2 regions of the Vibrio porteresiae DSM 19223 genome follow, and region 1 is predicted to be linked to the other one. Evidence: riboswitches for the same ligand, from Rfam matches in the RefSeq annotation. Region 1 holds a riboswitch; the other holds the start of a gene.
What was found. A riboswitch is a leader RNA that binds a small molecule or an ion and turns the genes downstream of it on or off. The one in region 1 is predicted to bind thiamine pyrophosphate.

Region 1 (15,835 bases):
TTGGTTGCGAGCGCTTGCGCGACCGAACTTGGATGATAATTGAGGGTCTTCATGGCGCTGAGAACCTTTTCACGGGTGCTCTCTTTGACTTGCCCACTCGCATTGATTACCCGCGATACGGTCGCTTTGGATAATCCAGTTAGGTTACAAACGTCAGTGATGGTTGCCATGGAGACTCCTAATTAATATCGCCACCCAGAGAGATAGGGTGGCGAGTGTAGCAGATTTTCTTCATCCTTGAGGAAAGAGATCAATACCTTGCCAATCAAACGCTTGATAAAACCCAACTGAGCTTTTGCGCTTTGCTGGTGGTCATCTCTTTTAATAACGGTAATTAGATTTCTTGACCGTTGCTACGTATGACGTTTTGGTACCAGAAGAAACTCTTCTTCTTCGAGCGAGCCATCGTACCTGTGCCGTCATCGTGTTTGTCGACGTAGATAAAACCGTAGCGTTTTTTGTATTCACCCGTGGTGAAAGAGACGCAGTCGATACAGCCCCAAGGGGTGTATCCCATGACTGGCACACCATCGAGTTCAACCGCTTTCTTCACTTCACGGATATGTTCTGCAAGATATTCAATACGATAGTCATCGTTAATTGAACCATCGGCTTCCACAGTATCGACAGCACCTAGGCCGTTTTCAACAATGAAAATCGGTTTTTGATAACGTTCATACAGTTCTGATAACGCGTAACGTAGGCCTTGTGGATCCACTTGCCATCCCCAGTCTGAGGCTGGTAGGTAAGGGTTCAATCGACTTTCGCCAAATAGGCTGTCAGATTGACCTTCAACAGGTTGTGCAGACACGATATTGGTCATGTAGTAGCTGATGGCAAGATAGTCGGAGCAGCCTTGGCGTAGAATCTCGGCATCGCCTTCTTCCATTACCACTTCAATGCCTTTACGTTCCCACTCTTTCAGCAAGTAAGTTGGGTAGTAACCACGAACTTGAACATCACTGAATAGGTATTTTTGACGCATCATATCTTGCGCTTTTAACAGATCTTCAGGGCGGCATGATGCAGGGTAGAGTGGCATCATGTGAATCATGCTACCAATCTGCATGCTTGGGTTGATCTCATGACCGAGTTTGACCACTTTCGCGTGTGCCACAAATTGGTGGTGAGCGACTTGGAAAAGCGTCTGTTCTGGTTTTTCATGGTCAACGTAAATAACGCCAGAATTACAGTAGCCAAATAAAGGTGCACGCCAGTTAGCTTGGTTATTGATCTCGTTAAAAGTGATCCAATATTTCACTTTGTGCTGGTAACGTTTGAGTACCACTTCAGAGAATTTAACGAAGAAGTCGATCACTTTACGGTTAGTCCAACCACCATACTCTTTTACCAAATGGTGTGGCATTTCGAAGTGAGATAGGGTGATGACTGGCTCGATACCGTATTTAAGTAACTCATCAAACATGTCATCGTAGAATTGTAGGCCAGCTTCGTTTGGCGTCTCTTCATCACCCAATGGGAAAATACGCGTCCAAGCGATCGAAGTACGAAAACATTTAAAGCCCATTTCCGCGAACAAGGCGATGTCTTGTTTGTAATGACCATAGAAATCAACGGCTTCATGGTTAGGGTAGAATTTATCGCTCTCTACTGTTTCAGTAATAACGCGAGGAACGCCGTGTGCACCTTTGGTTAATACATCAACAATACTTGGGCCTTTGCCTTGAGCATTCCAGCCACCTTCTACTTGGTGAGCTGCTACTGCGCCACCCCACAAAAAATCATCAGGAAAACCTAATTTGGACATTGAACACCTCTGTTACGCGACAATCGATCGCTATCTAGATTGGATTGCTTATGATTGTAGATCATTTTTTTGATTATTGTAACCGGTTTCTGTAACCGGTTACAAAAGTACAGAAATACCAGCTATTTGTGGTCAGAGAGACTATGGTTTAATGTTTAATTGTGTTGTAAACGGTAACGAAAATGCCCTCAAAAGAGGGCATTATTGTCATTAATGAATAGAGTGGCTCGTATTGAGTTGACCACTTATGGCAGATCAAACAGCAGTGCAAGAATAGGCTGTGTTCCGACATTGACCAGATCCAATGCACACTCTTCGGCAATTTTGGCTCCATCGCCGGGTTGAAGCTTGATGCCATTGATCTCAAGTTCGCCAGTAATCAAATGGACGTAAACACGACGGCCATGTTCTACGGCAAAACGCTGCTGAGTCTCTTGCGCTAACGTCACTTGGTAAATGGTCGCGTTTTGTTTAATGATGAAAGAGCCGTCATGACCATCTGGTGAGGCAATCGGCACAAAACCTTGGCGAGTTTCGAAGGGTTTTTGTTGATAGCCCGGCTCTGTGTCTTGCACATTAGGTTCAACCCAGATTTGCAAAAAATGTAGGGAATCTTGTTGTGATGCGTTGAACTCACTGTGATAGATACCACGACCAGCGGACATTAACTGAAACTCACCTTGTGGCAGGGTTTCAATATTGCCAGTGCTGTCTTTATGGGCAATAGTACCATCTAATACAAAACTCAAAATTTCCATATTACGATGCCCATGAGTAGCAAAGCCTGCTCCTGGTTGTACCGTATCATCGTTAATGACTCGCAGCGCGGAAAATCCCATGTGGTGAGGGTCGTAATACTGGCCGAACGAGAATGAGTGGTAGCTATTGAGCCAACCCATATCCACATTACCTCTGTCATGCGCGGCACGAATTTCTATCATAAGATGTCCTTACAGTGGTCAAAAACGTTTGTTTGCCGAGCGATGCCATGTCACTCAGCAAAAATATCAAGCGCAGTTTAGCCAGTCCTTACGGGGGATAACACTGGGTTCCCCCGTTGAGGTCCATCAAAAAATTTGAACATGTCACCGATTAATATGGGTGTCTTTCGATGTTCATTTTTAACCGTTTACTTAGTGTCGCCTCATCCAGATGATAGAGAATGTCTAACATCTCCCCAGCCAGAAAACCGGGTCCATCACATTGCTCGGCGGCAATTTCTCCGACGACGCCCCAAATTGCCGCAGCAGCTAAACCGCTGCACTCACCGACGGCAGCAAAAGCGCCAGTGAGTGAACTTAATGCGCAGCCTAAGCCAGTAACGTAAGGCATGATTGGCGAACCATTAGTTAAATAATAGTCGTGATTTTGGGTAACGATAATATCCGTCGCTCCAGAAATAGACACATCCGTTTGATATTGCTCACGAATTTGATGAGCCGCTCCAAGGGCACTCAGTGTTGAATCTTGGCTATCCACCCCTTTATTACCTCGGGGACATTCATCAATAGAAGGTGTGTGTCCCGCTAACGGATATCCTTCTGCTGAGTTATCTAGTGGTGTGTGTCCCGCTAACGGATATCCTTCTGCTGAGTTATCTAATGGTGTGTGTCCCGCTAACGCAATCACTTCTGATGCGTTGGCTCGAAGGGTGAGGTGGCAGGCGAGTGAGGCGAAGTAGCGGCTCACTTTGGTGCGATAGGTGCTGGCTCCACAACCTACAGGGTCGAGTACGATGGGAGTATGGTGTTGGTTTGCGCATTCAATGGCGTATTCCATCTGTGCGACGCGTTTCTCATCGAGTGTGCCGATATTGACCACTAGCGCTCCAGCCAATGGCATCAGCTCAGCCATCTCTTGGCGAGAATGGGCCATGATTGGGGATGCGCCTAACGCCAAAAGACTATTAGCGCAAAGATTCATGACCACATCGTTGGTCATGTTGATGACCAACGGACGTTCGCGGCGCACTGTTGCAAGAAAATCAGCAATTTGTTTAATGTTCATAGGATTCATAACGCCTCCGCATAGTCGGCATTGGCCACTGGTGTGGCGTTGTAAGCATAAAAGTGATGAACAGGGCCGTGACCATGACCCACTTGGAGTCGATGACTGTGGCGTAGCGCTTCAGTGAGATAAACTTTCGCTGTTGCGATCGCTTGTTCGAGCGAGCAGCCCAGTGCTAACTGAGTTGCAATCGCGGCAGAAAGCGTACAACCCGTGCCGTGGGTATTGTGGGTAGTAATGCGTGGGCCGTTAAAGGTGGTGATCTTGTCGTGGTGGATCAGGTAATCATTCGCATAATGAGCATCGTCGCTGTGACCCCCTTTGAGCAAGATAGGATAGTCAAAGCGTGTTAGGGCAGAGCGGAGGTTCTCAACGCTGGTGTAATGGAATGGTTTGTCGACCATGATCGCCGCTTCGTAAAAATTGGGGGTCACTAGCGAAGCTAAGGGAAACAGGGTTTGACATAAGGTGTTAATCGCATCTGGAGAAACTAACTGATCGCCGCTGGTTGCTACCATCACCGGATCGATCACCACATGTTTGATAGCATATTGCTGCAGTTTTGCCGCAACGGCTTCCATAATGGCAATATTAGGCAGCATGCCTATTTTTATCGCATCAATACGGATATCTGAAAGCACCGCATCAAGCTGCGCGGCAACACTTTGTGGTGGAATGGGATGAATATGAGTGACGCCGCAACTATTTTGCGCTGTTACTGCGGTGATAACGCTACAAGCAAACCCACCATTTGCGCTAATGGTTTTGATATCGGCTTGAATACCGGCGCCGCCACCACTATCAGACCCTGCTATGGTCAGAATGTTAGGTAGGGGAGATGGGGTAGATAAAGAAATGTCTGTTTTAGAGTTCATGGTTGTGCTCCTCAACATGACATGAGGAACCAACCTAAGGCACAAAGACCCTAGTGATTGTCGTTGGAAAATGATCGGTAAATGGATCGCGCCGCAGACTCTCATAGTTCCCTACGTCAGTGTTAACTGAATCAGGTTCAACGGGTCTCGCAAAGCGATCTCAGCCAAATGGCACCCCGACTATCGGCTTTTATCCTAACAACTTAGATCAAATTAGCAATCAATTAATCACACCTATTGTTGAGTGTTACCTATCAAGGAACGACTCAAGCAAGCAAAGCAACGCACGCGGTTATTTTTTGTAAAGACACAGAAACGCTTCGACCGCTTTATCGACGGTTTCGCGAATCTGTTTATCCGTTGGCATCTCGATAGCCCTTAGAGCGTAAGGTTCGAAGTGCTCTGCGGTTAATAGCCCTTTTAACTGCATTGCCGCATACCAAGGGTCCGCTTGGCGTAAAGTGCCGCGTTCCATTTGATGACGTAAATAGCCACTAAGATGAATCCAGCCTTTCTTTGGTCCATTTTCATAAAAATGACGGCCGATCGATGAGCGTTCTGCTTCATTGATCGCCATGCGGTAAATCGCCATTAAATCTGGCTTTAATACCGATTGCAGAAAATTAAAGCCAAATTCTGGCAAAGCCACATGAATATCATCTTGGTGCTCTAGAGAGACAAAGGCGTTCTCAATCTGCTCGGTCGCAGAAGACTCCATCACCGCGGCGAAGATTTCTTCTTTAGAATTGAAGTAGTTGTAGAGCGTTGCCTTTGAGCCTCCAAGCTGCTTGGCAATATACGACATGGATGTCTGCTCAAATCCTTGTTGGGTAAAAGAATCCTTCGCTATGTCCAATATAGCTTGCCTTTTTTCTTCGCTTTTTACTCGCATCGGCTACTCGTGTCCTATCAGAAATTGTGGATAAGTTTCGCTTGACGAACGATCAAAGTCAAGAGTATAACTGTACGGTACGGTTTAGTTATAAGGTAATTTAGCGTGAAAAGCAATGCGTTATGTCCTCGCTGGCGCGCCATTCGTCCCCGTCATCTGGCTCTGACTTTGATCAGTGTGGCGGTACTCAATGGCTGTGCAGCCCCTGATGATGAAGCCACTCCGCAACTGACGGTTATGAGTGAACTTCACTACCAACAAAGTTTTGCCAACAGCCAATTAGTTAATTGGCCAACCATGGAGTGGTGGACTCGCTATCAAGATCCACAACTCAACACTTTGATGCAAGAAGCCTTTGCCAACTCGCCTGATCTGAAGATCGCGCAGGCGCGCTTACGTGATGCGCGCGGTATCGCTGAACAAATTGGCGCAGTTAAGCGTCCTTCAGTGGGGTTAAATGCCAGCGCTTCAGAAAGCAAGGTGAGTTACAAATATCAAGCTTACAGTCCGCCATACGATTGGAACGACTACGGTTCCGTTACCCTCAACTTCCAGTATGACTTTGACTTTTGGGGTAAAAACAAGGCTGCTGTGGTGGCTGCGACCAGTGAATTGGCTGCAACACAAGCAGAAACCGTTTCTGCCCAGTTAATGTTGGCGACCTCAATTGCCAATGCGTACGCCGAGCTGGCCCGTCTGTATAAAAACCAGCACACGGTGGATGAAGCAGTACAACTGCGTGCTAAAACCGTTGAGCTAATGCAAAAACGTTATGACAACGGACTTGAGACACTCGGCTCGGTTAACCAAGCCAAAGCGATTCGCGCCAGTGTGGAAGCGGAATTGCTGGGAATTAATGAATCGATCGCATTGCAGAAAAACGCCATTGCGGCACTGCTTGGTGAAGGCCCCGATCGCGCGTTAACCATAACCGAGCCTAAGATTGCTCTCGATAAACGCTATGGTTTACCCAGCGAAGTGGGCATTGGCTTACTTGGACACCGTGCTGATATCACCGCCGCTCGTTGGCGCGCAGAAGCTGCAGCTCAGCGTGTCGGTATCGCCAAAGCGCAATACTACCCAGACGTAACTTTATCTGCGTTTATCGGTTATCAAGCCTTTGGTTTAGATAACTTAACGCGCACAGGTAACGATGCTGGCGGTATTGGCCCTGCTATCTACCTACCGCTGTTTACTGGCGGTCGATTAGACGGGCAACTCACTTCTGCTCGTGCCCATTATCAAGAAGCAGTCAACAGCTATAACCGCACGTTGACCAACGCATTGCACGAAGTGGCGGATGTGGTGACCAGCAGTTCTGCGCTCGATGCTCGAATTCAAAAAACGCACGAAGCGGTTAATGCAGCACAGCGTGCCTACGACATTGCCAATAATCGTTACAACGGTGGACTGGCGACTTACCTCGATGTGTTAGTCGCGGAAGAAGCGTTACTGAATAACCAAAGGGCGTTGGTTAACTTGCAATCGCGCGCTTTCAGTCTTGACCTCGCTCTAGTACATGCCTTGGGCGCAGGCTACCAACCTCAAAAGTCATGATCGGTTAAAAGGTTTTACAAATGAGTACTGAACAATCTCAAAATGAGACAACTAATCTCGATAATCAACGTGTTAACCGTGCGCGCAAACGTGGTTTTACTGCGTTAGCGGCAGCGATTGTGATTGCCGCGGCCGGTTATGGTTCTTACTGGTATTTTTACGCATCTCGCTATGTCAGCACCGATAACGCGTATGCTGAAGCGGAAGTGGCTGCGGTGACGCCAGCGGTGGGTGGCATTATCGGTAAGGTAAATGTGGTCGATACCCAATTTGTGCACAAAGGCGATGTGCTCGTCCAGATTGATGATACCGATGCTCGCATTACCCTTGATCGCGCCGCTGCCGATTTGGCGCTGGCGAAACGTCATGTGCAAAGTTACTTAGCCAATAATGACGGGTTAACCGCTTTAGTCGATGCACAAGAAGAGAATGCCAAACGCGCTGATGCTCAACTGCAAGCGTCAAAAGCAGACTTTGATCGTGCCACCATCGATCTAAAACGTCGTGAAGACCTAGTGCGTTCTGGTTCGGTGTCTGGTGAAGAGCTGACGAACGCTCAAACTGCATTTGAACAGGCAAAAGCCAACTTAAATGCAGCCAAAGCCGCTGCAGCGCAAGCGCATGCCAACAAGCTCTCTACCATTGGGCAAAAAGAGGCCAATGAAGCTTTGATTGCCAATACCACAGTGGAAAACAACCCAGAAGTATTGGCGGCGAAAGCGCGCTTTGAACAAGCTCAAGTCGACCTCGACCGCACTGTGATTCGCGCGCCAATTGATGGTGTCGTTGCTGAACGTCACGTCCAAATTGGTCGTCGCGTCCAAATCGGCGAAGCTTTGATGACCGTCGTTCCCGTACAGAACATCTATGTAGATGCCAACTTTAAAGAAGTGCAGCTCAACAAAGTGGATGTAGGTCAACCAGTTGAATTGATAGCCGATCTTTATGGCGATGATGTGGTGTATCACGGCGTAGTGACTGGCCTATCCGGCGGTACAGGTTCTGCGTTCTCTATGATTCCTGCGCAAAACGCGACAGGTAACTGGATCAAAGTAGTACAGCGTTTACCGGTGCGTATTCAGCTCAATCGTGACGATTTAAAAGCTCATCCATTGCAAGTTGGTTTATCTATGGAAGTGACTATCGATACCAGCCGCAAGGTGGATGACGATACGTTACAAGAATACCGTACAGCAATGCTGACTGAATAAGTCTTGGGGGAATGTCATGAGTCAGACGAATGACAATCAGATCCAGCCTTTAACCGGAGCTGCGCTGTTTTTTGGGGCGCTCTGTTTAGCGATGGCCAACTTTTTGGCCATCTTGGATACCACGATCGCGAACGTGTCTGTGGCGAATATCGCCGGGGCACTGGGGACATCGACAAGCCAAGGGACATACGTCATCACCTCGTATGCGGTAGCGGAAGCGATTTCCGTACCGTTGACCGGGTGGCTCTCTTCACGCTTTGGTTCGATTCGCGTATTTGTGGTCTGTTTTCTGATGTTTGGGGTGTTCTCACTGTTATGTGGGATGGCGACCAGCATGAGCATGTTGGTCATGTTTAGGGTCTTTTTAGGTTTTTCGGGCGGGCCACTTATGCCGCTATCGCAAACCTTGATGATGCGAATTTTTCCAAAAAACAAAGCGCATGCAGCGATTGGGATCTGGAGTATGACCACCTTGGTGGCTCCAATTATGGGACCCATTCTCGGTGGCATCTTGTGCGACCAATACAGCTGGCCATACGTATTCATCGTAAAAACACCATTTGCCTTGATTGCTGGTATTGCGTGTTGGCAACTGTTGAAAAAATTCGAAACCAAAACCATCAAGGCCAAAATCGACAAAGTGGGTTTGGCTCTGCTGGTGGTGTGGGTTGCTTGTTTGCAAATCATGCTTGATGAAGGGAAAGACCACGACTGGTTTGCTTCAAATCGCATCTTGATTTTGGGCATCATCGCTCTGATTGGTTTTATCTCGTTCATCATTTGGGAAATGACCGAACGTAACCCTGTGGTCGATTTGAAAGTCTTCCGTCACCGTGGTTACAGCGCCTGCATGATTACCTTGTCGTTGGCATTTGGGGCTTTCTTTGCCATCCAAGTGGTGACGCCACTGTGGTTACAAGTTTATATGGGCTATACCGCCACCATTGCCGGTTATTCAACCGCTACCATGGGGATTTTGGCGGTGTTTATGGCGCCCGCTGTGGCGAATTTGGCATCGAAAATCGACCCAAGGCCGTTGGTGTTTATTGGGGTGTTGTGGCTGGGCTCGTGGACCTTCATTCGTGGTTTCGCCAATTTGGATATGACCTTTGCTCAGATAAGTTGGCCCATGTTTTTCCAAGGAATTGGCATGCCGCTGTTCTTTGTGCCACTGACGGCATTAGCTTTGGGGAGCGTGAGTGATGCAGAGATGGATTCAGCGGCAGGCCTAATGAACTTTATCCGAAGTCTGGCTGGGGCGTTTGCGACTTCTATTGTTAACACTTCGTGGGAAAACGAAAGTCGTTATGTTCATGCCGAGTTGGCGGGCTTGACCGACAAGGCGGGCGTTGCCACCCATATGATGCAGCAATCGGGGATGTCGATGGGGCAGATTCGCAGTTCGATTGATTGGCTGGTACAAAAACAGAGTGTGATGGTAGCTACCAACCAGCTGTTTTTCATTATTGCCGCCATTTTTATCGGTGCCGCATTTCTTATTTGGTTAGCACCAAAACCCCGTCTTGGTGTGGATACCAGCTCAGCTCACTAAAATTTTAAGCACTGCTATCAACTCACAGAGTTTGATGTTTGGCTGACTATGCGTAATAGGACACGCTGGTCAGCCTTTTTTATTCGTACCGCGATGCAAAATAATAGTGATGAAGTGGATCAGCGTTAGCTAATCACCCATTTATGGTGGGGATCGCTGGATGCGATTGTGCTGGACTTGGATTCATTAATCGTGACCGATGTATGTGCTTCCAAACACAGCAATATCTTTTTTAACGTGGAATATTTGGGGTCAGTGCGACCATTTTCGATGCGTTCTAATGTCGAGACAGCAATGCCGATGTTATCAGCTAAGGCTTCGCGGGAAATTCCTTTATATTCGCGGATCTCTCTTATCATATGATGTAACTCAGTCATAACTGATGTTTCGCCTCGATAACGTACCTGTGGCTATTATATTGGCTAATCAGTAATAAGCTCAAAGGAGTTAGCCCAATAGCCGTATGCTGTCTGTTAATTGGTCAATAATTGTCCTGATAATATAGTTTATTTAAATTAGTTATTTTGGAATGGTCAGCAAATAATGACACATTGCAAAATGTGGTTTGGCTTACGGTTCTATTTAATGAAAAATTAAAGGCTCTATTTTCCATTATGATACATGGGGTTTACTGACTATAGTGATGGATATCTAAACTTGAAATAACGTTTTATTACGAGTTTATTAATATTATAAGATGATTTTATATTCTGTTTTAATTGTGGTGCGGTTCAAATAACTACTCTAATAGAGCATGAGTGCTCTGGATGAGTATGCATTTTAATTTAATTATTTCTCTATCTAATGCTAAGAAATTCCTATGAGCTTCTTAGCAGTTTGAAAATGCTCAAATAACATAATGCTCAAATAACATAGAGATGCGTTATATTGACAGTGTGATGGCGTCTTTACGTTATTTGGGTGTGTCATTCTCAATAGGAGATAGAGAACGTATGAAATTGACACTCACCCCTCTTAACCGATGGATAAAGCTTGGCCTGATGGCATCGTTGCTGGTGACGCCACTCGCAGCGTTAGCAGCGGATGTGACCTTAGATGGAACTGCCGGTGATGGTAAAGTGGTACTGACGTGGGATAGCTCTGATACCGATTCCAATTACCAAATCTACTACGATACCGACAGTGATGCTTCAGGGCGTGTTCGCTTAGGTTCAGTGAACTCCTCCACTTTGCACTACACCGCATCGGGGCTTAGCAACGGTACCCAATATTGGTTCTGGGTCAAATACAAAAATGCCAGTGGTGATTACGAAGACTCTTCAACCTTTACCACCACACCACAATCGGTGGTGTTAGCGGCAACTGCAGGCAATCAGCAAGTGTCATTAACATGGAATGATTCGGGCGCAGATTCCAACTATCAAATCTACTACGACACCGACAATGATCCTTCAGGTCGTGTTCGCTTAGGCACGGTTAACTCATCCACCACCAAATATACCGCCACGGGGTTAACCAATGGCACCCCGTATTGGTTTTGGGTGAAATACACCGACAGTGATGGCAACCAAGCCGATTCCACCAGTGTTAAATCCACACCAGAATCGGTAGTCCTGACAGGGACCGCCGGAGATGGCCAAGTGGCGCTCAACTGGACCGATTCAGGCTCGGATTCTAACTACCAAGTTTACTACGATACCGACAGCAATCCTTCTGGTCGCGTGCGTTTAACCACGGTGGGCTCATCCACTCTGAGCTACACCGCAACGGGATTGACCAACGGAACGCCTTATTGGTTCTGGATCAAATACACAGACGCCAGTGGTGATAGTGCCGATTCAACGGCGTTTACCGCAACGCCAGATAGCACCACTACCGTCGACCCAGACGCAACTGTGGTCAGCACCGCCAGCGCGATCATTTCTGCGATCAACAGCGCCAGTGCCGGTGATGTGATTTATGTGCGCGGCGGCACATACTACTTTGATGAACCTTTAGAGTTGGATGCCAAAGGCAGTTCAGGTAACACAATCACATTGCGCCAATACCCGACCGATTCTGCAAGACCAGTATTTGACTTCTCCGCTGAATCAGAAAGTTCATCTAATCGTGGTATGGAGTTGAGTGGTAACTATTGGTACATCTACGGAATCGATGTCCAATATGCGGGTGATAACGGGATGCACATTAGCGGCTCGTATAACACGGTCGAATACTCAACTTTCTCTCATAACGCAGATACGGGTCTGCAACTCGACAGTGGTGCTTCTTACAACCTGATTAAGAACGTCGACTCTTACTACAACGCCGATTCCTCTTTGGAAAACGCCGATGGATTCGCGTCAAAAATGGGCGTAGGAACGGGCAACACCTTCTATGGCTGCCGCGCGTGGAACAACCTCGACGATGGTTATGATGGTTATTTGCGTGGCGCAGACGGCGTGACCACCACTTATCAAAACTGCTGGGCCATTCGTAACGGTTATTTGGAAAGCGGGAAAGCCAGTGGCGGTGATGGTAACGGCTTTAAAACTGGGGGCAGTGACGATAAGGACTTGCAACATAACGCCATTTTCACCAACAGCATCGCAGCGGGTAACGCAGAAGATGGTTTCGACCATAACAGCAACCGCGGTACGGTCACCATTTACAACAGTATTGGTTATAAAAACGGTCGCAACTTTGGCTTTAGCAGTACCAATCCTCTGAAAAAACTGACGATCAAAAACAGCATCTCTTACCAAGGAGATTCATCTGACAGTTTGAAAGCGACCAGCACCAGCATCTCAAATGACAGTTGGAGTGGCAGTGTATCGGTGAGCAGTAGCGACTTCGAAAGTGTCAGCATTGATACCTTGTTGGCGGATCGTCAATCAGATGGCAGCTTGCCGGACGTGACCTTCTTCCATTTGGTCAGTGGCAGCGATTTGATTGATGCAGGGACCGATGTGGGCTTGGATTACGAAGGTGATGCTCCAGATATTGGTGCATTCGAATCCGATTATTAAGCTCGGCGGTTAACTTGCTTAAATGACTAATGAAGTGCGGCAATAAGCGCTCTCTGTGTAGGGCGCTTTTCTTTTTATGGGCAATTTGCATGCAATAAGGACAAAGTGGTTAAGGATAAGTGATTCGAGAAAATAGTGACCTTAGGTGAGGAGGATTCATCAGCAGAAATAGGCGGAGCTGCTACACTTTGATCAGATTAACTCTCTGGTTTTCCATTGATTTATGTTCAGGCTTAGCCTGCCTCTTGACTTAAGTTATTCGGAGAATGTGATGACCGCGACGCTAGCTCACCGCTCCGTTTCCCTTGAAACTGAGCTTAATCCCTTCCAATTGTTTATCTTGGTGCTCTCGCTATTTGTGTTACTTGAATTGACCATTCAAGCCGTGTTTCCTTTACCTGCGCAAACCAAGCAGATCCTCAATATGGGGGACAATATTATCTGTGTGTTTTTTCTTGCTGATTTCTTTATTCGCTTTAAACAAGCGGAGAATAAATGGCAGTTTATGCGCTGGGGCTGGATTGATCTGCTCTCGAGTTTGCCTCTGGCCGATGTATTGCAGTATGGGCGCATTGTACGAGTGGTGCGGGTACTGCGTTTGCTACGTTCAACGCGCATCATCATGGCTTTTCTGTTTCGTAACAAGGTGCGCGGTACGTTCTCTTTGGTCTTTTCAGTCTCGATTATCTTGGTGATTTTCGGGGCACTGGCCATCTTGCAACTGGAGAAAGGCGCTGAGGGAGCCAATATTCAAGACCCTGTCGATGCCCTGTGGTGGGCGTTTGTCACAGTGACGACGGTTGGTTATGGCGACTATTATCCGGTCACCTTAGAGGGACGAATTGTCGCAGCCATATTGATGATGGCTGGAGTAGGGATGTTTGGCACTTTCACTGGGTTTGTGGCGTCATGGTTTTTGGAAGATGACAAAGAAAAGCAGGATAAACACGTCGCAACCAATATGAGTAACGATATTAGTGAGTTAAAAGACGAGATTGGTGAGCTTAAGGCCATGATCATCCAGTTAAAATCACCCGATAGACGAGAGTAATGACTCACCACTATTGGGCATAATGCACTCTTTTGGTTCATCAATGCATAACGCTTAAATTATTGATGAAGCAAACGATAACTTACAGTATGCTGCTCCCTGAAATGACAATTAACAATAAATGGAGTTACCATGACCCCAACGTTTTTTTTGCGTTCTAAATGGACGCAATTAGGTGCAATTACTTTAAGTGCACTTCTTAGCGGATGCAGTTACCAACCAGCACAAAGTGCCGCAGCAGCGCCAACATCAGCGTGTGCTGTCGGTGATTTGATGGCAGAAACCACACTGTACTTTGGCATGAGCCGTCCTCACGGTCCAGACATTACCGATAAAGAGTGGCAAGCTTTTGTGGACAAAGAGGTGACCCCTCGTTTTCGCGATGGTTTGACCGTATTTAATGGTAAAGGACAGTGGTTAGGCGCTGACGGCAAAGTGGCAAAAGAGTCGAGCCATGCGTTGATGCTGATCCACTCAATCAACGATGCAGAAAGTGAAAAGAGCATTGAAGCTCTACGCACTATCTACAAAACCCAATTTGCACAAGAATCTGTAATGCGTGTCGACACCAATAAGTGTGTGGCATTTTAAGACGCTGTTTTAAATTGCTATTGAAAAGATTCTGAAGGGCGGGGTAAACGCTCGAATAATCTAAGCGCAGAGAATTTGGATAAACAAAAGCCAGCACTCATTATGCTGGCTTTTTCGTTGTTGTGGTTTAGAACCCACTCGTTATTTTACGAGGCGAGTTACATCACCAATCCGGCAATAGCCGCTGATAGCAAGCTAACAAGTGTAGAACCGTACACTAAGCGGAAACCAAAACGTGAAACGATGTTGCCTTGGTTTTCATCAACCCCTTTGATGGCACCTGCAACGATACCAATCGAAGCGAAGTTAGCAAATGACACCAGGAACACCGACAAAATGCCTAGGCTGCGTGGTGCAAACTCTGCTGCAATTTCTTTCAGTTGCAGCATGGCAACGAACTCGTTCGATACCAATTTGGTTGCCATGATACTGCCCGCGTGCAGTGCATCTTGGCTAGGAATACCGATGATCCATGCCAATGGATAGAAGACATACCCCATCAATTCTTGGAAGCTAAAACCAATCACTGCTGAAAACAGCGCGTTTAGCGCAGCAATCAGTGCGATAAAACCGATCAGCATTGCGGCAACGATCATCGCAACACGAAAACCAGCGAGAATGTAATCGCCAAGCATCTCAAAGAAGCTCTGTTTTTCATGCAGTTCGCTCAGTTCAGGTTCTGGTTCTTCGCTCGCATCGTATGGGTTGATGATCGATAGCAAAATGAAAGTGCTGAACATGTTCAAAATCAGTGCGACCACAACGTAACGTGCTTCAATCATCGACATGTACGCGCCAACGATGGACATCGAAACGGTCGACATCGCTGTTGCCGCCATCGTGTACATACGACGTGGTGATTGCTGACCTAGAATACCTTTATAAGCGATAAAGTTTTCTGATTGACCCAGCATCAAAGAACTGACCGCGTTAAACGATTCCAGTTTGCCCATGCCGTTGATCTTTGAAAGCACAGTACCAACGATACGGATGAACCAAGGTAGGATACGGAAATGCTGCAAAATGCCGATCAAAGCGGAAATGAAGATAATTGGGCACAATACGTTTAAGAACACATAAGCCATGCCTTGCTTACTCATGTTACCAAACACAAAGTCTGAACCCTGTCCTGCGAATTTCATCAACTCATCAAATAGACCAGCAAAAGAAGAGACTGCAACGACACCGGCTTTAGAGTTCAACAAGAACCAAGCTAACAGTACCTCAATAACAACTAACTGAATGATATAACGAATTTTAATCTGCTTACGGTCGTAACTGACCAAAAGAGCTAGGGCGAAGATCACCGCGATAGCCAAACAGAAATGTAAAACGGATTGCATAAAAAATTATCCCTAAACA
Region 2 (15,835 bases), 1.4 Mb from region 1:
TGGTGATAGGTTGTAGCTATTAGCTTGCGAAATTTCCCATATGGTTGATGCCAACATAACTGACTAGTGCGATTGGTTATGTCTTTAATGCAGCGAAATTATTTATTCCAAATCCGCGTGTTGGGAGTTCGAATCTCTCCACCCCTGCCATAATCTAAAGCCTTAGCAGTAATGCTAAGGCTTTTTATTTTTTGGTTTAGAAAAATCAGCGTTGTGAGCTGGAGTGCCAGAACCGTCGAATCTCCGGAGTGCCGGCCCAGTCCACCCCTGCCATATTTCCCTTACGGGATATGAAAAGCCTCAACTTCGGTTGAGGCTTTTTGCTATCTAGCGTTATGAAAGTAGATACTTCCCGATATTTGCCACCCCCGAAATACCTATCAGAACTCCTCTGTACAGCTTTCCCCGTTCCCTTCCTATATATTATATATTTCATCTTTTATGTTGTGATGAGCTATACAACCACAAAAAGCGCTGAGTATAGTTAGGATGAATATTGACAACAAACAGCTTTCTCATCGATAGCCGATTACGTGATCCATGTTGATTGCTTGCGAAAATATGCTCTGTATTTACTTTCTGGTGGGACTATTCATTTTTCGTCTTGATGTTAACTTCTAGCAGTTGATTTAGATTAAAAGCAATTTATCCAAGAGAGATGAACAAATAAATGTTTACTGATTCAAATCCTATCTATTTAGTTTGAATACTCTTGGACGAGATAGGTGTGCTAGTCGTTCTATCTTATTTACATCAGACTAGTGGTCATTACATGAGTTATCATCAAAGAGTTGACGGTTTAAGTTGCCTGAAGTTAGTTTTGAAGACTAGGACTAAGCATCTTTTAGTTTACTTCAGCTCTATGTATCTCTTAGAGATTTGATCATCTTATCTTGTCATTCCTTTCATTTTATAGAGATCTAAGTGACTCCTGTAACGTTTTATTTGTTTCAGAGTGCTAAAGGCGAAGTGGCTGAAAATAAAAGCCGTGGTCGAATAGAAAATGCTTAGACTTGGTGGTTTTTTGCTTACAATGGTAAGCAAATGTTTCGAGGTTTTATCATGAGTCAATTATCTACTTTACTGTTTATCGCTATCGGTGGGGCATTTGGTGCTTGCTCTCGCTACTTGGTTTCTGAGTGGACTGTCATGGTCTTCGGCCGAGCTTTTCCGTATGGAACATTATCCGTTAACATCATAGGTTCCTTTATCATGGGTGTACTGATGGCTTGTTTTCAAAATGAGTGGCTTGCACCATACCCATGGCGCCAAATTATTGGTTTAGGTTTTCTAGGTGCGTTGACTACCTTTTCAACGTTTTCTATGGATAACGTTTTGATGATGGAGCAGGGGGCATTCGTTAAGATGGGATTCAACGTTGTATTGAACGTATTGTTTAGTATATCGGCTGCTTATGTTGGATATCAGTGGCTACTACGCTCTTAAAAGAAGCAGAGCTCTAAGTGTCAAATTGAAAGCTTTCTCTCATTTTTCATGTTAAATAAATAAAGATGTTTGTTAATTTTTAAGCGTTACTTATAATCTTTCTCACTTGTCGGAGTGCCATAAGGCTGAGACCGTTTATTCGGGATCCGTTGAACCTGATCAGGTTAGAACCTGCGAAGGGAACAAGAGAAGACATTTCTCAAAGCTCTTACCATCTACATACCCATGTTTGGGGTTTGTTCGCTTTGTCCTATCTCTCGATTAGCATCTGTTAATCACTCTTGTTGTACACACCCGTCAAGCATTTATCCCTAAATTACTATCCAAGGAAAATGCTATGTCGAATAGAAAAAATGCTAGATTAAGCGCCAAATCGTTTATTGAATCCTTAACGACATCCCCATTACCCAACTCATCTAAGGCCTACGTTTCTGGTTCTCGTCCAGATTTACAGGTCCCATTTCGTAAAATTTTTCTTTCAGATTCTCTTATCGGCGGTACTAAAGAAAACCCGAAGTTTCGTGCTAATGAACCTCTCTATGTTTACGATACATCCGGTCCATATACTGACGTAAATGCTCTTATAGATATTTTTTCTGGTATCGAAACGATACGTTCCACGTGGATTGCTGAACGGCAAGATACTTATGAATTGGATCAAACGGCTTCTTGTTATACCGCGGAAAGATTGGAAGACACCACGTTGGATTCGGTTCGTTTCCCTCACTTACCGACAATTCGTAAGGCAAAACAAGGCAAAGTAGTCACACAGTTACACTATGCTCGACAAGGGCTAATTACGCCTGAAATGGAATTCATTGCTATTCGAGAAAATCAGCGTCGTTTACAAGTTTCAGAGCCGGAATTGGAGCAACAGCATTCAGGTGAGCGTTTTGGTGCTCAAATCCCAGAATTGATCTCTGGAGAATTTGTTCGTCGTGAAGTAGCAGAAGGGCGAGCAATTATACCTGCCAATATTAACCACCCAGAGTCAGAACCGATGATTATTGGTCGAAATTTCATGGTGAAAGTGAATGCCAATATTGGCAATTCATCGGTTTCTTCATCTATTGAGGAAGAAGTTGAGAAGCTAGTTTGGGCAACGCGTTGGGGGGCTGATACCGTGATGGATCTTTCTACTGGCCGTAATATTCATGAGACTCGAGAGTGGATACTGCGTAATAGCCCCGTTCCAATTGGCACAGTTCCAATGTATCAGGCTTTAGAAAAGGTTAATGGAATAGCGGAAAATCTATCGTGGGAAGTCATGCGAGATACGTTAATCGAACAAGCTGAGCAAGGAGTAGATTACTTTACTATCCATTGCGGCTTGTTGCTTCGATACATTCCCATGACGGCAAAACGAGTCACCGGTATCGTTTCACGAGGCGGCTCTATTATCGCTAAATGGTGCCTTGCTCATCATCAAGAAAACTTCTTGTATACCCATTTCAAGGAGATATGCGAGATCTGTGCTCAATATGATGTTGCTCTCTCTTTAGGTGACGGATTACGTCCTGGTTCTATAGCGGATGCCAACGATGAAGCTCAATTTGCTGAGCTACACACGTTAGGAGAGCTCACTCAAATAGCTTGGAAATATGATGTTCAAGTGATGATTGAAGGCCCAGGACATGTGCCTATGCACATGATTAAGAAGAACATGGAAGAGCAGCTCGAGCACTGCTATGAAGCCCCATTCTATACATTAGGCCCACTTACTACCGATATTGCTCCTGGTTACGACCATATTACCTCTGGGATTGGTGCTGCGATGATAGGCTGGTTTGGTTGTGCGATGCTTTGTTATGTCACACCTAAAGAACATCTCGGCTTGCCGAATAAAGAAGATGTGAAAACGGGACTAATTACTTACAAACTTGCTGCACATGCTGCTGATTTAGCTAAGGGGCATCCTGGAGCACAACTACGAGATAACGCATTATCAAAGGCCCGTTTTGAATTCCGTTGGGAAGACCAATTTAACCTATCACTTGATCCTGATACAGCAAGAGCACTACATGATGAGACTCTTCCGCAAGAGTCAGGGAAGATTGCTCATTTTTGTTCTATGTGTGGCCCCAAGTTTTGCTCAATGAAGATTTCACAAGAAGTGCGTGAATACGCAGCTGGGCTACCCAAAAAAAAATCAGTAGAGACCAATTCGATAGATGTTCTCAATGCTAGCGATGGAATGAACCTGATGGCTCAACGTTTTGTTGATGCTGGTTCTGAGTTATATCTGGAGCCTGTCGTCGGGGAGGATGAATGATGATAAAGATTCATATCCCCGAACATTGGCCATGTTCTGATTTCGCGGTTGCTGATTTCAGTGAACAGATAGACCAGCATCTTTCCTGTGCGAAGCAAAATGGTGTTTGCTCTGACAAACTAGCCATGACATTTGAAACGGTTAAACAGCCGTTTCTCTCCCTTCATTTTCCCGATTTGAGTGTTATCTACATCGATACAAGTTTTATCACCAAATCACCAAATGAGTTTCCCTTCGTTCACGAATTTGAATCGGTTGTTTATCTCAATTATGTTTATGATTCATCGTTGCAACGTTCCGCTCTGCAAAGACAAAGCAACAGAATTAACACGTCTACTCATCCAAAAAATGAACTGTTGATAACAACGAATCCTGATGGAATGGATTATCTGATATCGGCTGGCAAGGCAATTCAGTTCGAGCGTTTGCCAATTGATGTAACCACTCACTTTAGTTGGTTTGTTGTTTTGCTCGCACTCGAGTTCACAATCGAAGACAGTCTGCTTTTAGCTCGTTCACTTGGATCTGTTTCACGTGAAACACTGTGGCCTCAAAAATCACAAGATTTCGCATGTCCTGTAGATTGGACGTTCGACGAATCCGGTGCTCCTTTTTGCAAGGAGCAATTCTCTAGCTCCGTACCATTCCCTTCAACTACTTCATCTGCAATTGGTTTATATCCGGTTGTCGATAATAACCTATGGTTAGAACAGTTACTGAAGTTGGGGGTGAAAACCGTTCAACTACGGATGAAGAATGCAGAAGAGCATTTGCGTGAAAAGGAAATAGAGCATGCTGTTCAACTTGGCAAAAGCTATCAGGCAGCTGTGTACATCAATGACTATTGGCAGTTAGCTTTAAAGCATAAAGCTTATGGCGTCCATCTTGGTCAGGATGATATTTCACAAGAGAGTATTGCATTATTACAGCGGGCAAATATTCGATTAGGTCTATCAACCCACGGTTATTTTGAAATACTACGGGTCTACCGTAGTTATCCTAGCTATATCGCTTTAGGTCATGTATTTGCTACCACGACTAAAAGTATGCCTTCGCGCCCTCAAGGATTATATAAATTAGCGCTTTACCAGAAGTTTATTGAGGAACTATCTCAGTCCTTAGGTCTGGATAGGATTCCGACTGTCGCGATTGGCGGTATTCAACTTAGTAATGCAAGAGAGGTTTACCTCACTGGTGTTGATAGCATCGCAGTAGTTCGTGCGGTTAGTTCAGATCAACCCAACCTTCCATTCGTTGTTCGTGAGTTTGAGTCGCTAAAGAACCGGGAGGGAGAACATGCCTAATCTTAGTGATCAACAATTTTTACGTTATCAAAAGCAGATTTGCCTTGATACCTGGAGTGAAGAAGTTCAAACCAAACTATTGGATCGCTCAGTTCTCATTATTGGCTGTGGTGGGTTAGGTAACGCTGCTGCTCTTTATTTGTCTGCTTCTGGTGTGGGGCATTTAGTTCTTGTCGATGATGACATAGTCGAGCTGAGTAATTTACCCAGACAGGTCGCTTACCGTTTCGATGATTTAGGTGTCAGCAAAGTTGATGCTCTTAAAAAAGCAATTGATCAGAGAAATAGTGATTGTCGGGTCAGGGTGGTAAGAAGGCGAATGACCGATGAACAATTGATGTTGGAAGTCACTCTTGCCGATGTTGTACTCGATTGCAGTGACAATATGACGACACGTCAGCAAGTAAACTACTGCTGCGGTCGAAGTAAAGTCCCTCTTATTTCTGGTGCAGCTGCCGGTTGGGATGGGCAGTTTTCTATTTGGAACTATCATGTAGGATGTCCATGTTATTCCTGTCTGTATCCTACCGATACCCAAATTTTTGAAAATAGATGTACCTCAATGGGCATCTTGGGGCCTGTGGCTGGGGTTGTTAGCTGCTATCAATCTCTCGCTTGCATCAATTATTTGGCTGAGGAGAATTTTGGTTTCCAATCTTCCGTACTTTATCGCTTCGATGGCAGGAGTGGTGAGTGGTCAATTTACTCCGTTAATCGAGATCCTGATTGTCCATTATGCAAAGACAGAGAAATTGAAGAAGAGTGTCCAGTCTCGCTTTTCATTGATAAAGATAAAAATGAGAGCGGGGCACGTTACTTATGAGTCAAATAATCTTTAACGGATTTGCATTGGATGTTTCATGTGAAACATCGCTAAGTGACGTATTAATCCAACTTGATATCAAGGGAGCTGGTATTGCGCTAGCACTTAACCAGTGCGTAATTCCCAAATCTCAGTGGAACAAAATGCAGCTAAAAGATGGCGATGTTGTTGTTACTTTTAATGCAGTAGCAGGAGGATAATCATCATGTTCAAAATTGCAGATACAAATTTCTCATCAAGACTTTTTACTGGTACCGGCAAATTTTCGAGTAGTGACATAATGCTGGATTCGTTAAAAGCTAGTGGTTCTGAACTGGTTACTGTAGCGCTTAAGCGAGTGGATGCAAATCAACATGACTCGGGACAAACGCTTTATTCCGCGTTAACTAATTCAGGGATAAAACTACTACCCAATACCTCAGGTGCTAGAAATGCCAAAGAAGCCATTTTCGCTGCTCAACTGGCTCGTGAGCTATTTGGAACTGATTGGGTGAAGTTAGAGATTCATCCTGATAGTCGCTATTTGATGCCCGATGGGGTGGAGACATTAGCTGCCGCAGATGAGTTAGTAAAGCAAGGCTTTATCGTTTTGCCATATTGCCACTGTGACCCTGTTTTGTGTAAGCGACTTGAAGAAGTTGGATGTTCCGCAGTTATGCCACTGGCTTCGCCTATTGGAAGTAATCAAGGTGTTGTCGCTAAGGAATTTCTACGCATCATTATCGAGCAGGCCAATGTTCCGGTGGTTGTTGATGCTGGAATTGGCAGACCTTCCGATGCGAGTTATCTATTGGAGATGGGAGCTGATGCTGTTTTGGTGAATACTGCGATAGCTTCGGCAAGTAATCCTATCGCTATGGCAGAGGCTTTTCGTTTAGCGGTTATGGCTGGTCGGTTGGCATTTGAGAGCGGTCTAGGTAGTGTTGCTTTACATGCATCAGCGACAAGTCCTCTAATAGGATTTCTTGATGATGTCTTATTTGTTCCGGAGGTTTAATCGTGGCTTATCACTATCTGGACAATAACTATTTGGAACAATTTGAGGAGCTCGACTGGGAGAGTATCCGCCTCAAACTCTACTCAAAAACGCCTATAGAAGTACAACGAGCGTTAGAAAAAAGTGTAATGGGCAAGCGACTCCAGCTTGAGGATTTTATGACTTTGATCTCTCCTGCAGCAGAGGCGTCTATCTCAGTCATGAAGAAAATGTCGACCCAGCTGACCCAACAGCGCTTTGGTCGAACGATAGGAATGTATATACCACTTTATCTATCGAATCTATGTTCAAATGATTGTACCTATTGCGGCTTCTCGATGAGTAATCGCATTAAGAGAAAGACATTGAATGCAGCGGAAGTGGAATCGGAACTGCAGGCGATCAAAGCAAAAGGGTATGACAGCATTTTATTGGTGACAGGAGAGCAAGAAACCAAGGTGGGGATGACCTATTTTAGGCAAATGATTCCTTTAGCTAAACGCTATTTCTCATATGTTGCAATGGAAGTTCAACCACTCGATGCAGAGCAATATGTAGAGCTTAAGTCTCTTGGTGTGGATTCTGTTTTGGTATACCAAGAAACGTATCATCCTGGTGTCTATGGCGAACATCATTTAAGAGGTAAAAAGACTGATTTTCACTATCGGCTCGATACCCCAGATAGGTTGGGGCGAGCTGGTATGGACAAGATTGGTATTGGGGCGTTGCTTGGTTTAAATGAGTGGAGAATTGACTCGCTTTTTACTGCGCATCACCTCACGTATTTGCAAAAGCGTTACTGGCGTTCTAGATACTCTGTATCTTTCCCACGTTTGCGTCCTTGTGCTGGAGGAGTCCAACCTAAAAGCCTAATTAGCGATAATCAATTGATTCAACTTGTTTGTGCTTATCGACTATGTTTCCCAGAGGTTGAGTTATCATTGTCGACTAGAGAGCCAGCTGAATTACGCAATCAATTAGTAAAGTTTGGGATTACTTCATTGTCTGCAGAGTCGAGTACTCAACCGGGAGGATATTTGCACCCTGATACAGAGTTGGTTCAATTTGAAATCAGTGATGAACGTTCGACGACTGAGGTTCATGAGATGCTCAAGGCGCAGGGTATTGAAGCAGTATGGCATGACTGGTCGATTGCGTTTTCTCAAAATAGTGTTTCACGTGGAACATAATTTGGCAGTGTTGTGCGAAAGCTAGCTATCGCAAAGCCCATTTTGAAAGGGATAAAGATTTCCTGATAAATGGATTAGCTAGAATAAATGAGTAAGAAGAATAAACAGGGCGAACCACTTCTTCGCCCTGTTTTATTACCGCCTAACGAATACCTCAATGTTACTCGTAGTAGAGTAATTGGCGCCGGGGAGTTTACGCAGCTTCAACACTTCGCTGTGTATCTTGACCTGTGATGTCTGCTTCTTGTGGCTCATTGTATTTGCCTAATAGTGCATGGTAAAAATCATGATCGTTGAGAACACCAATCGGCTCACCAGCTTCCATCAATACGATAGGATTGCTAGTGTGGTAACGAATTTCTATCGCATCACGCATGTCAATTTCTGAAGGGGCGAGCACGATAGAATGTGAGTCGAGTTCGTTATGATCTTGTTTTGCGTCCCACTCAACGATTTGGTAATCACTACGCCCAGCAATCAACCATTCTTCGTCATGTTTTTCTAACCAGAGATTGTCATCTTCAGCAATTTGCCAACGCTGATTTTTTTGAATTAACTCATTATCTGAATTAAGCAAGGAGCGCCCACGCAGCACATTAAGAGGATTCGTATGAGCAACAAAGTCTCGGACATATTGGGTTTTGGGATTGAGAACTATACGCTCAGGCTTACTGTATTGAATTAACTTACCCGATTCCATAATTGCTATGCGCGATCCAATCTTTAATGCCTCGTCGAGGTCGTGGCTAACAAACACGATGGTTTTGTTCAGCTTCTTCTGCAAATCTAATAATTCATCTTGAAGTTGGGTTCTAATGAGAGGATCAAGAGCTGAGAATGGCTCATCCATAAGTAAGATGTCGCTGTCCATAGCGAAAGCTCTCGCTAATCCAACGCGTTGCTGCATGCCTCCGGAAAGCTCATGAGGGAACTGTTCTCCCCATTCACCAAGTCCAACCATATCCAATTTTTCTTGAGCTCTACGTCGACGTTCTTTTTTGGCAACCCCCTGCATTTCCAAACCAAACGCCACGTTATCTAATACGGATAACCAAGGCATAAGAGCGAACTTCTGAAATACCATGGAAATGCGCTCGGTGCGCAGGTGACGTAGCGTTGTTTCATTACATTGAGCTAAGTCGACAACTTGATCGCCATCTTGTACTTTCAGAGAGCCACGGCTAATAGAATTGAGCCCGTTAATCGCTCTAAGCAAACTTGATTTGCCAGAGCCCGACAGTCCCATCAGAACACAAATCTCTCCCTGTTTTACATCAAGAGATACGTTATTGACGCCAACAACAAGGCCTGTTTCATCAATGATCTCTTGGCGACTTTTTCCTTGATCCAAAAGCGCTAACGCTGATTCGTTATGAGTACCAAATACCACATCCAAATTTTCAATACTGATGGCATTCATTACTGTACCTCCTTGTTGTTTGGCGCTTTACACAAGCGGTCGAGAATGATGGCGACAAGTACAATGGCTAAGCCTGCTTCAAAACCTTGAGAAATATTCACGGTATTGAGTGCCCGAACTACGGGTTTTCCTAAGCCATCAGCACCGACTAACGCAGCAACCACAACCATGGATAGAGATAACATAATACACTGGCTTACACCGGTCATAATGCTTGGCATCGCAGCTGGAAGCTCTACTTTAAAGAGTAATTTCATTTTGCTTGCACCGAACGCTTTACCCGCCTCAACAAGCTCTTCTGGTACTTTATTCACGCCGAGATACGTTAAACGGATTGGCGCAGCAATAGCAAAAATGATGGTGGATATAAGCCCAGGAACCACACCTAAACCAAACAAAACCAAAGTAGGGATGAGGTAAACGAAGGTGGGTACGGTTTGCATTAAATCGAGAATCGGGCGCATCAAGGTATACAGCCAAGGGCGATGAGCAGCCATAATTCCCAGAGGGACACCAACAACGATACAAATGAAGGTCGCTGAGAACACCATGACGAAGGTCTCGAGCATTTCCTGCCAATAGCCCAAATTTAAAATGAGGAGCAGAGCAGCAATAACAAAGATCACCAGAGAAATTCGACGATGTAGCCACCAAGCAATGGCTGCTGTCAGCAAGATAGGTGCTGCTGGTGGCAGTGCTTTAAAGATATCCACCATAAACATGATCGCTGTTTCTAGTGTGATAGAGATGGTGTCGAAGAAGCCTGATGCATGGATAGTCAGCCAATCGACAAAGCTCTCCATCCAATGACCAAGAGGAAGTTTGTAATCGGTAAACATATTCACAATAATTCCTTTTTTGTTGCTTAAGGTGGAGTGAAAACACGCCACCTTATGAAGAAAAAGTTACTTGTTTAGATAAGCAATAACTGCAGATTTACCCGGTTTGCCATCAATGGTTTTGACTCCCGCCAACCACTTATCCAGGTATTGTTCGTTAGCTTTTAGCCATTGCTTAGCTGCAACTTCAGGTTTCTGATTTTGATTGAGAATACGGTCCATCAAGTGATTTTCCATATTCAGATTAAATTTGAGATTGGAGACGAGCTTGCCAACATTTGGGCACTGTTTAACGAATCCATCACGAACGTTGGTAAAGACCTTGGCACCTCCGAAATTAGGGCCAAAGTAATCATCACCACCGCTGAGATATTTCATATCAAATTTGCTGTTCATAGGGTGAGGTGCCCAACCCAAGAAGGCGATCCATTGATGGCGACGAACCGCACGATCAACTTGAGACACCATGCCTGCTTCACTTGATTCCACCAATGAGAAATCTTTGAGATCGAACGCATTCTTATCAATCATTGATTGAATCAGACGGTTGCCGTCGTTTCCTGGTTCAATGCCGTAGATGCGGTTATGGAACTTGTCCGCGTATTTGGCGAGGTCCGCAAAGGAATGTACGCCAGCATCGTAAACATATTTAGGAACCGCTAAGGTGTATTTTGCGCCAACCAAGTTGGCTTGTAATACATCGACTTTGCCCGAGTCACGATACTTAGCAATATCACCTTCCATCGTTGGCATCCAGTTACCTAAGAAGACGTCGATGTCACCACTTGCCATCGATGAGTAGGTTACAGGGACCGAAAGCAACTCGGTTCGTGTTTGATAACCTAAGCCTTTTAAGATCTGTGAAGTAACAGAGGTTGTGGACGTAATATCCGTCCAACCTACATCGGCAAAGCTTACCGAGCTACAGCTATTGGCGTATGCATTCAGTGAAAGTAATGCTGCTGTGGTGAAAGTAATGACTTTACGCATGTTGAAGTTCCTTTTCTTTTGAATGAATTACTGACGATTTCGTTGTATTTATTTGATCTCGTTCGGGAGCCGTTGAGCGCTGTTGTTCTTGCCAGTTTGGCGCAATCCAAACGGGGGCTTCGCTTTTAGGTAACAGTTGTCGACCGAGTATTAAGTCTGCCGCTCGCTCAGCCACCATGATGGTAGGAGCATTGAGGTTACCGTTGGGAATGGTTGGGAAGATGGAGGAGTCGACCACTCTTAAGCCCTCAATTCCGCGCACACGGCACTCAGCATCAAGTACTGCCATCGGGTCGTTATCGCTCCCCATCTTGCATGAACAGGATGGGTGATAAGCGCTCTCAACATTCGCTTTAACCCAGTGATCAATGTCTTCGTCTGTGGTGATATTAAATCCTGGTTGGATTTCGTCGCCACGGTAATTATCTAATGCTGGCTGCGCGAGAATTTCGCGAGTAAGGCGAATGCAGTCGCGCCAATCTTGGATATCTTGCTCATGTTGCAGATAATTAAATTTGATCGCTGGTTTTGCTTTAGGGTCAGCAGAGGTAATCGCTATTTTACCTCGGCTAAACGGTTTGTTAGGACCCACGTGCACTTGAAAACCGTGTCCATCGAATGCGGCTTGTCCGTCGTATCTCATTGCTGCTGGTAAGAAGTGATACTGAATGTTTGGCCATTTCAATCCAGCGCGAGAGCGAATAAATGCACAAGACTCAAAGTGATTGGTTGCACCCAATCCTTTGCGAGTAAGTAGCCATTTCGTGCCAATAACCCCTTTGCTGATAAGCCCTAACTTACTGTTAAGAGTAATCGGTTGCTTACAGCGATATTGAAAATAGACCTCAAGGTGATCTTGTAAGTTCTCACCTACGCCAGGAAGTTCATGCAGCAGTTCAACACCGGCTTTACTGAGTACGTCTTTCGGTCCAATTCCTGAAAGTTGTAGCAGCTGTACCGAGCCGACAGAACCGGCGCTAGAGATCACTTCTTGGTTGGCAAAGGCATTGAGAATTGCGCCATTTTGTTCAAACTCAACGCCAATAGCTTGTTTATCTTTGAGTAATATTTTGCGAGTAAGCACATGACTCATTAAAGTGAGGTTAGGGCGTTTCATGGCTCGACGCAGATAAGCGTTTGAGGTTGACGCGCGAACTCCGTTATCAACCGTCATATGCATAGGGCCAAAGCCTTCCTGCTGATAGCCGTTATAGTCTTGCGTCTTTGGATAGCCTGCGTCTTTCCCTGCTTCAATAAACGCCTGATAAAGCGGGTTAAGATGCATGTCATTACCATTGCAAGTGGCTACTGGTCCATTGCCTCCACGGTATTCATCTTCGCCATCCATCCAGCTTTCAGCACGTTTAAAGTAGGGTAGGCAATGGGCATAATCCCAATTTGTTGCGCCTTGTTCATGCCATTCGTCAAAGTCACACGCATGACCTCGAACATAGACCATGCCATTAATGGATGAACTGCCGCCTAGCACTTTGCCGCGAGGACAGTGTAGCTGGCGACCATCAAGACCTTCTTCCGCAAGAGACTCAAATTGCCAAGCATATTTAGGGGTATTCATTGGATAGGAAAGTGCGGTAGGCATCTGAATGAAAATGCTTTTGTCACTGCCACCTGCTTCAAGCAGTAGTACGGAGTGTTCACCAGATTCGGTTAACCGTTCGGCCAATACGCAGCCTGCGGAGCCGGCACCAATAATTATGTAATCGTAATGCTGCTTCATAGTGACTCCTTATGCGTACGGTCCGACAAACTCATTGAGCTCAACAAGAACGCTTTTGGTTTGGGTATAGTGATCAAGAGTTTCCACGCCGTTCTCTCGGCCAATACCAGAAAGCTTGTAGCCGCCGACAGGCATTTGGGCTGGAGAGTCTCCCCAAGTGTTAATCCAGCAAATGCCAGCTTGTAGCTGGTGGATCACACGGTGAGCGCGCGATAGATTTTGGGTAAAAACACCGGCCGCAAGGCCATACTGTGTATTGTTAGCGCGTGAGATAGCTTCGTCTTCATCAGAAAATTTCAGCACAGCCATAACAGGGCCAAAGATTTCATGCTTCACGAAATCCATCTGATCATCGCAGTCAGTAAAAATGGTAGGAGCGACAAAGTTACCTTTATCCAAACCATCTTGGGTCACTTGATAACCCCCAGTTAAAAGTGTCGCGCCACTTTTTTTACCGTTCTCGATGAATTCGAGCACCTTTTTCATGTGAGATGTTGAAATCAAGGCACCAACTTGAGTGTCCATATTCATCGGATCACCAATGATCAGTTTCTCTGTGCGGGATTTAAGTTGATCGACAAATTGGTCATAGATCTTCTCATGCACAAAGACTCGCGTGCCGTTGGTACACACTTCACCTTGGGTATAGAAGTTGGCCATCATTGCGGCTGATACAGCTTGAGTCACATTGGCATCGTCAAAGATGATCAACGGAGATTTGCCACCGAGTTCCATAGTCACAGATTTCAGCGTTTGAGCGCTGGCGCTCATCACTTTCTTACCTGTGCCGACTTCTCCAGTGAAGGATACTTTGGCAATCTCTGGGTGAGCAGTCAGCATTTGACCAACTCGTCCATCACCCTGAACAACGTTAAACACACCGTTTGGAACACCAGCTTCTGTGAATATTTCGGCGAGTTTTAAGGCCGTGAGAGGTGTTTCTTCAGAGGGTTTAAAGATCATTGCGTTGCCAGCGGCCAGAGCGGGCGCTGACTTCCACATCGCAATCTGAATTGGGTAGTTCCAGGCGCCAATACCTGCACAAATCCCTAGCGGTTCTTTGCGAGTATAAAAAAACTGGTTCTCTGATAATGGTTGTTGGCTGCCTTCTTGTGCAGGTGCAAGCCCGGCAAAGTATTCAATGACATCAGCTCCGGTTGCGATATCAACACAGATCGCTTCTTGTATGGGTTTCCCAGTGTCTTGCACTTCTAGAGCGGCCAATTCGTCATTACGTTCTCGCAGTAAGGCGACCGCTTTTAACAAAATGCGGCTACGCTCTGTTGCTGTCATTTTTGACCAAACTTGGAAGCCTTGCTTGGCCGAATCAATAGCGTCTTGAACATCTTGCTCATTGGCTTGACCTAACACCGCTAAAGGTTTGCCGTTGGCTGGGTTATACGTCGTAAAGGTTTCATTGGATGAGGCTCTGCGCGCCTTACCATGAATGTAAAGAGATGCGATTTCCATAAAAAGCCTTTTGGTTTAATGCTGTGTATGTAGCGCTTGAAGTTGGGTTTCGAGATAGTGTTTGATAATCAACTGGCTTTGCTGCGCAGATAGTCCGTCAGGGTTTAAGGCAGCTCTTAGCCATAACCCATCAATGAGAGCAGCTATTGCTTGGGCAATATGATGCGCCTGTGAGTTGCTGAATAATGCTTTGAGTTCAATTAATAGGTGAGATAACAGACGTTGTTCATTAACCCGTTGCAGACGTTGCAATTGGTTGTCATGCATAGAGTAAGACCAAAAGGCGAGCCAAGTTTTTGCGACCTTGTTGTTCGCTTGCTGTCCCTCAAAATTAGCTGCAACGATAGCCAAAATGCGCTGCTTATGAGCTGAAGCGGGTAATGAGCTCAGGGCGTTAGTTACGGTTTTTCCATGGGCTCGTAAGATAGAACGCATTGTTTCTTCGAGTAATCCATGTTTACCACCGAAATAATGGTTAATGATTCCGGTTGATACACCAGCTTCTTCACTGATCAAAGCGATGCTGGCGGATTGCAATCCAACGCGTTCTATCACGGTCATTGTTGCATTAACAAGTTGAGGTTTGCGTATGTCTGGCATTCCGACCTTAGGCATTTGTTACCCCTCAGTTAATTTTATTGAACGATTAATTAACTTTAATGTTACGCATATAATGTTTAGATCTCAAACTAAAGTTTTGCGATCTGGTATGTGTTTGTACCTGATTTTTATATTAAGCAATTGTTTTTTAAGGTTAAAAATTAATAAAAATAAATTTATTTTGTCTGGATTTGATTAGAGGTGGGATTTTAGGCTTACTTAGGTAAAAAAAATCCCTTATTGTTCGTAACAATAAGGGATTCAGAGGGGTTATTAATTAGTCGTGGTGAATAGGGGTTGTCGCATTACGTAGCCATTGTTTTACATCGTCAGAAACGAGAGGACTCACATCATTCCATACGCTTTCATGGTACTCGTTTAACCAATGCAACTCTGGTTTGGTTAAAAGGTTCGTATCAATAGCACGCTTGTCGATAGGGCAACGAGTAAGCGCTTCAAAGCCAAGTACATCGAAATCGCCTTCGGTTTCAATATCAACCACAAGTTCTAGGTTCTCGATACGAATGCCAAACCCATCGGCACGGTAGTAACCAGGCTCATTTGATAACACCATACCAGGTTGAAGAGGGAAATTATTCACTGCTTTACCGATACGCTGAGGACCTTCATGAACACTTAAGAAGTGACCGACGCCATGACCTGTTCCGTGATCATAATCATAACCATTAGCCCATAAATATTGACGAGCTAAGATGTCCAGTTGATGGCCACAGGTGCCTTTCGGAAAACGAGCTTTAGCCAGTGCA

Region 2: another riboswitch for thiamine pyrophosphate. It lies ahead of thiC (phosphomethylpyrimidine synthase ThiC); the one in region 1 lies ahead of thiD (bifunctional hydroxymethylpyrimidine kinase/phosphomethylpyrimidine kinase).

The regions. Positions count from the first base shown of each region.
Region 1 covers NZ_AP024895.1:1,296,390-1,312,224, forward strand. The annotation lists gene OCV11_RS06030 (LacI family DNA-binding transcriptional regulator) at 1-170, opposite strand, end outside; gene OCV11_RS06035 (6-phospho-beta-glucosidase) at 335-1,768, opposite strand; gene OCV11_RS06040 (pirin family protein) at 2,014-2,709, opposite strand; gene OCV11_RS06045 (hydroxyethylthiazole kinase) at 2,861-3,775, opposite strand; gene thiD (bifunctional hydroxymethylpyrimidine kinase/phosphomethylpyrimidine kinase) at 3,781-4,650, opposite strand; TPP riboswitch at 4,742-4,839, opposite strand; gene OCV11_RS06055 (TetR/AcrR family transcriptional regulator) at 4,943-5,542, opposite strand; gene OCV11_RS06060 (AdeC/AdeK/OprM family multidrug efflux complex outer membrane factor) at 5,648-7,099, shown strand; gene OCV11_RS06065 (HlyD family secretion protein) at 7,120-8,310, shown strand; gene OCV11_RS06070 (DHA2 family efflux MFS transporter permease subunit) at 8,327-9,862, shown strand; gene OCV11_RS06075 (helix-turn-helix domain-containing protein) at 9,988-10,239, opposite strand; gene OCV11_RS06080 (fibronectin type III domain-containing protein) at 10,816-12,831, shown strand; gene OCV11_RS06085 (potassium channel family protein) at 13,103-13,882, shown strand; gene OCV11_RS06090 (DUF3574 domain-containing protein) at 14,015-14,473, shown strand; gene OCV11_RS06095 (NupC/NupG family nucleoside CNT transporter) at 14,632-15,816, opposite strand.
Region 2 covers NZ_AP024895.1:3,564,788-3,580,622, reverse strand. The annotation lists gene crcB (fluoride efflux transporter CrcB) at 1,063-1,446, shown strand; TPP riboswitch at 1,547-1,645, shown strand; gene thiC (phosphomethylpyrimidine synthase ThiC) at 1,784-3,718, shown strand; gene OCV11_RS16395 (thiamine phosphate synthase) at 3,715-5,022, shown strand; gene OCV11_RS16390 (HesA/MoeB/ThiF family protein) at 5,015-5,845, shown strand; gene thiS (sulfur carrier protein ThiS) at 5,842-6,045, shown strand; gene OCV11_RS16380 (thiazole synthase) at 6,051-6,842, shown strand; gene thiH (2-iminoacetate synthase ThiH) at 6,845-8,011, shown strand; gene choV (choline ABC transporter ATP-binding protein) at 8,205-9,431, opposite strand; gene choW (choline ABC transporter permease subunit) at 9,431-10,276, opposite strand; gene OCV11_RS16360 (choline ABC transporter substrate-binding protein) at 10,337-11,260, opposite strand; gene betA (choline dehydrogenase) at 11,253-12,998, opposite strand; gene betB (betaine-aldehyde dehydrogenase) at 13,008-14,468, opposite strand; gene betI (transcriptional regulator BetI) at 14,484-15,083, opposite strand; gene OCV11_RS16340 (aminopeptidase P family protein) at 15,346-15,835, opposite strand, start outside.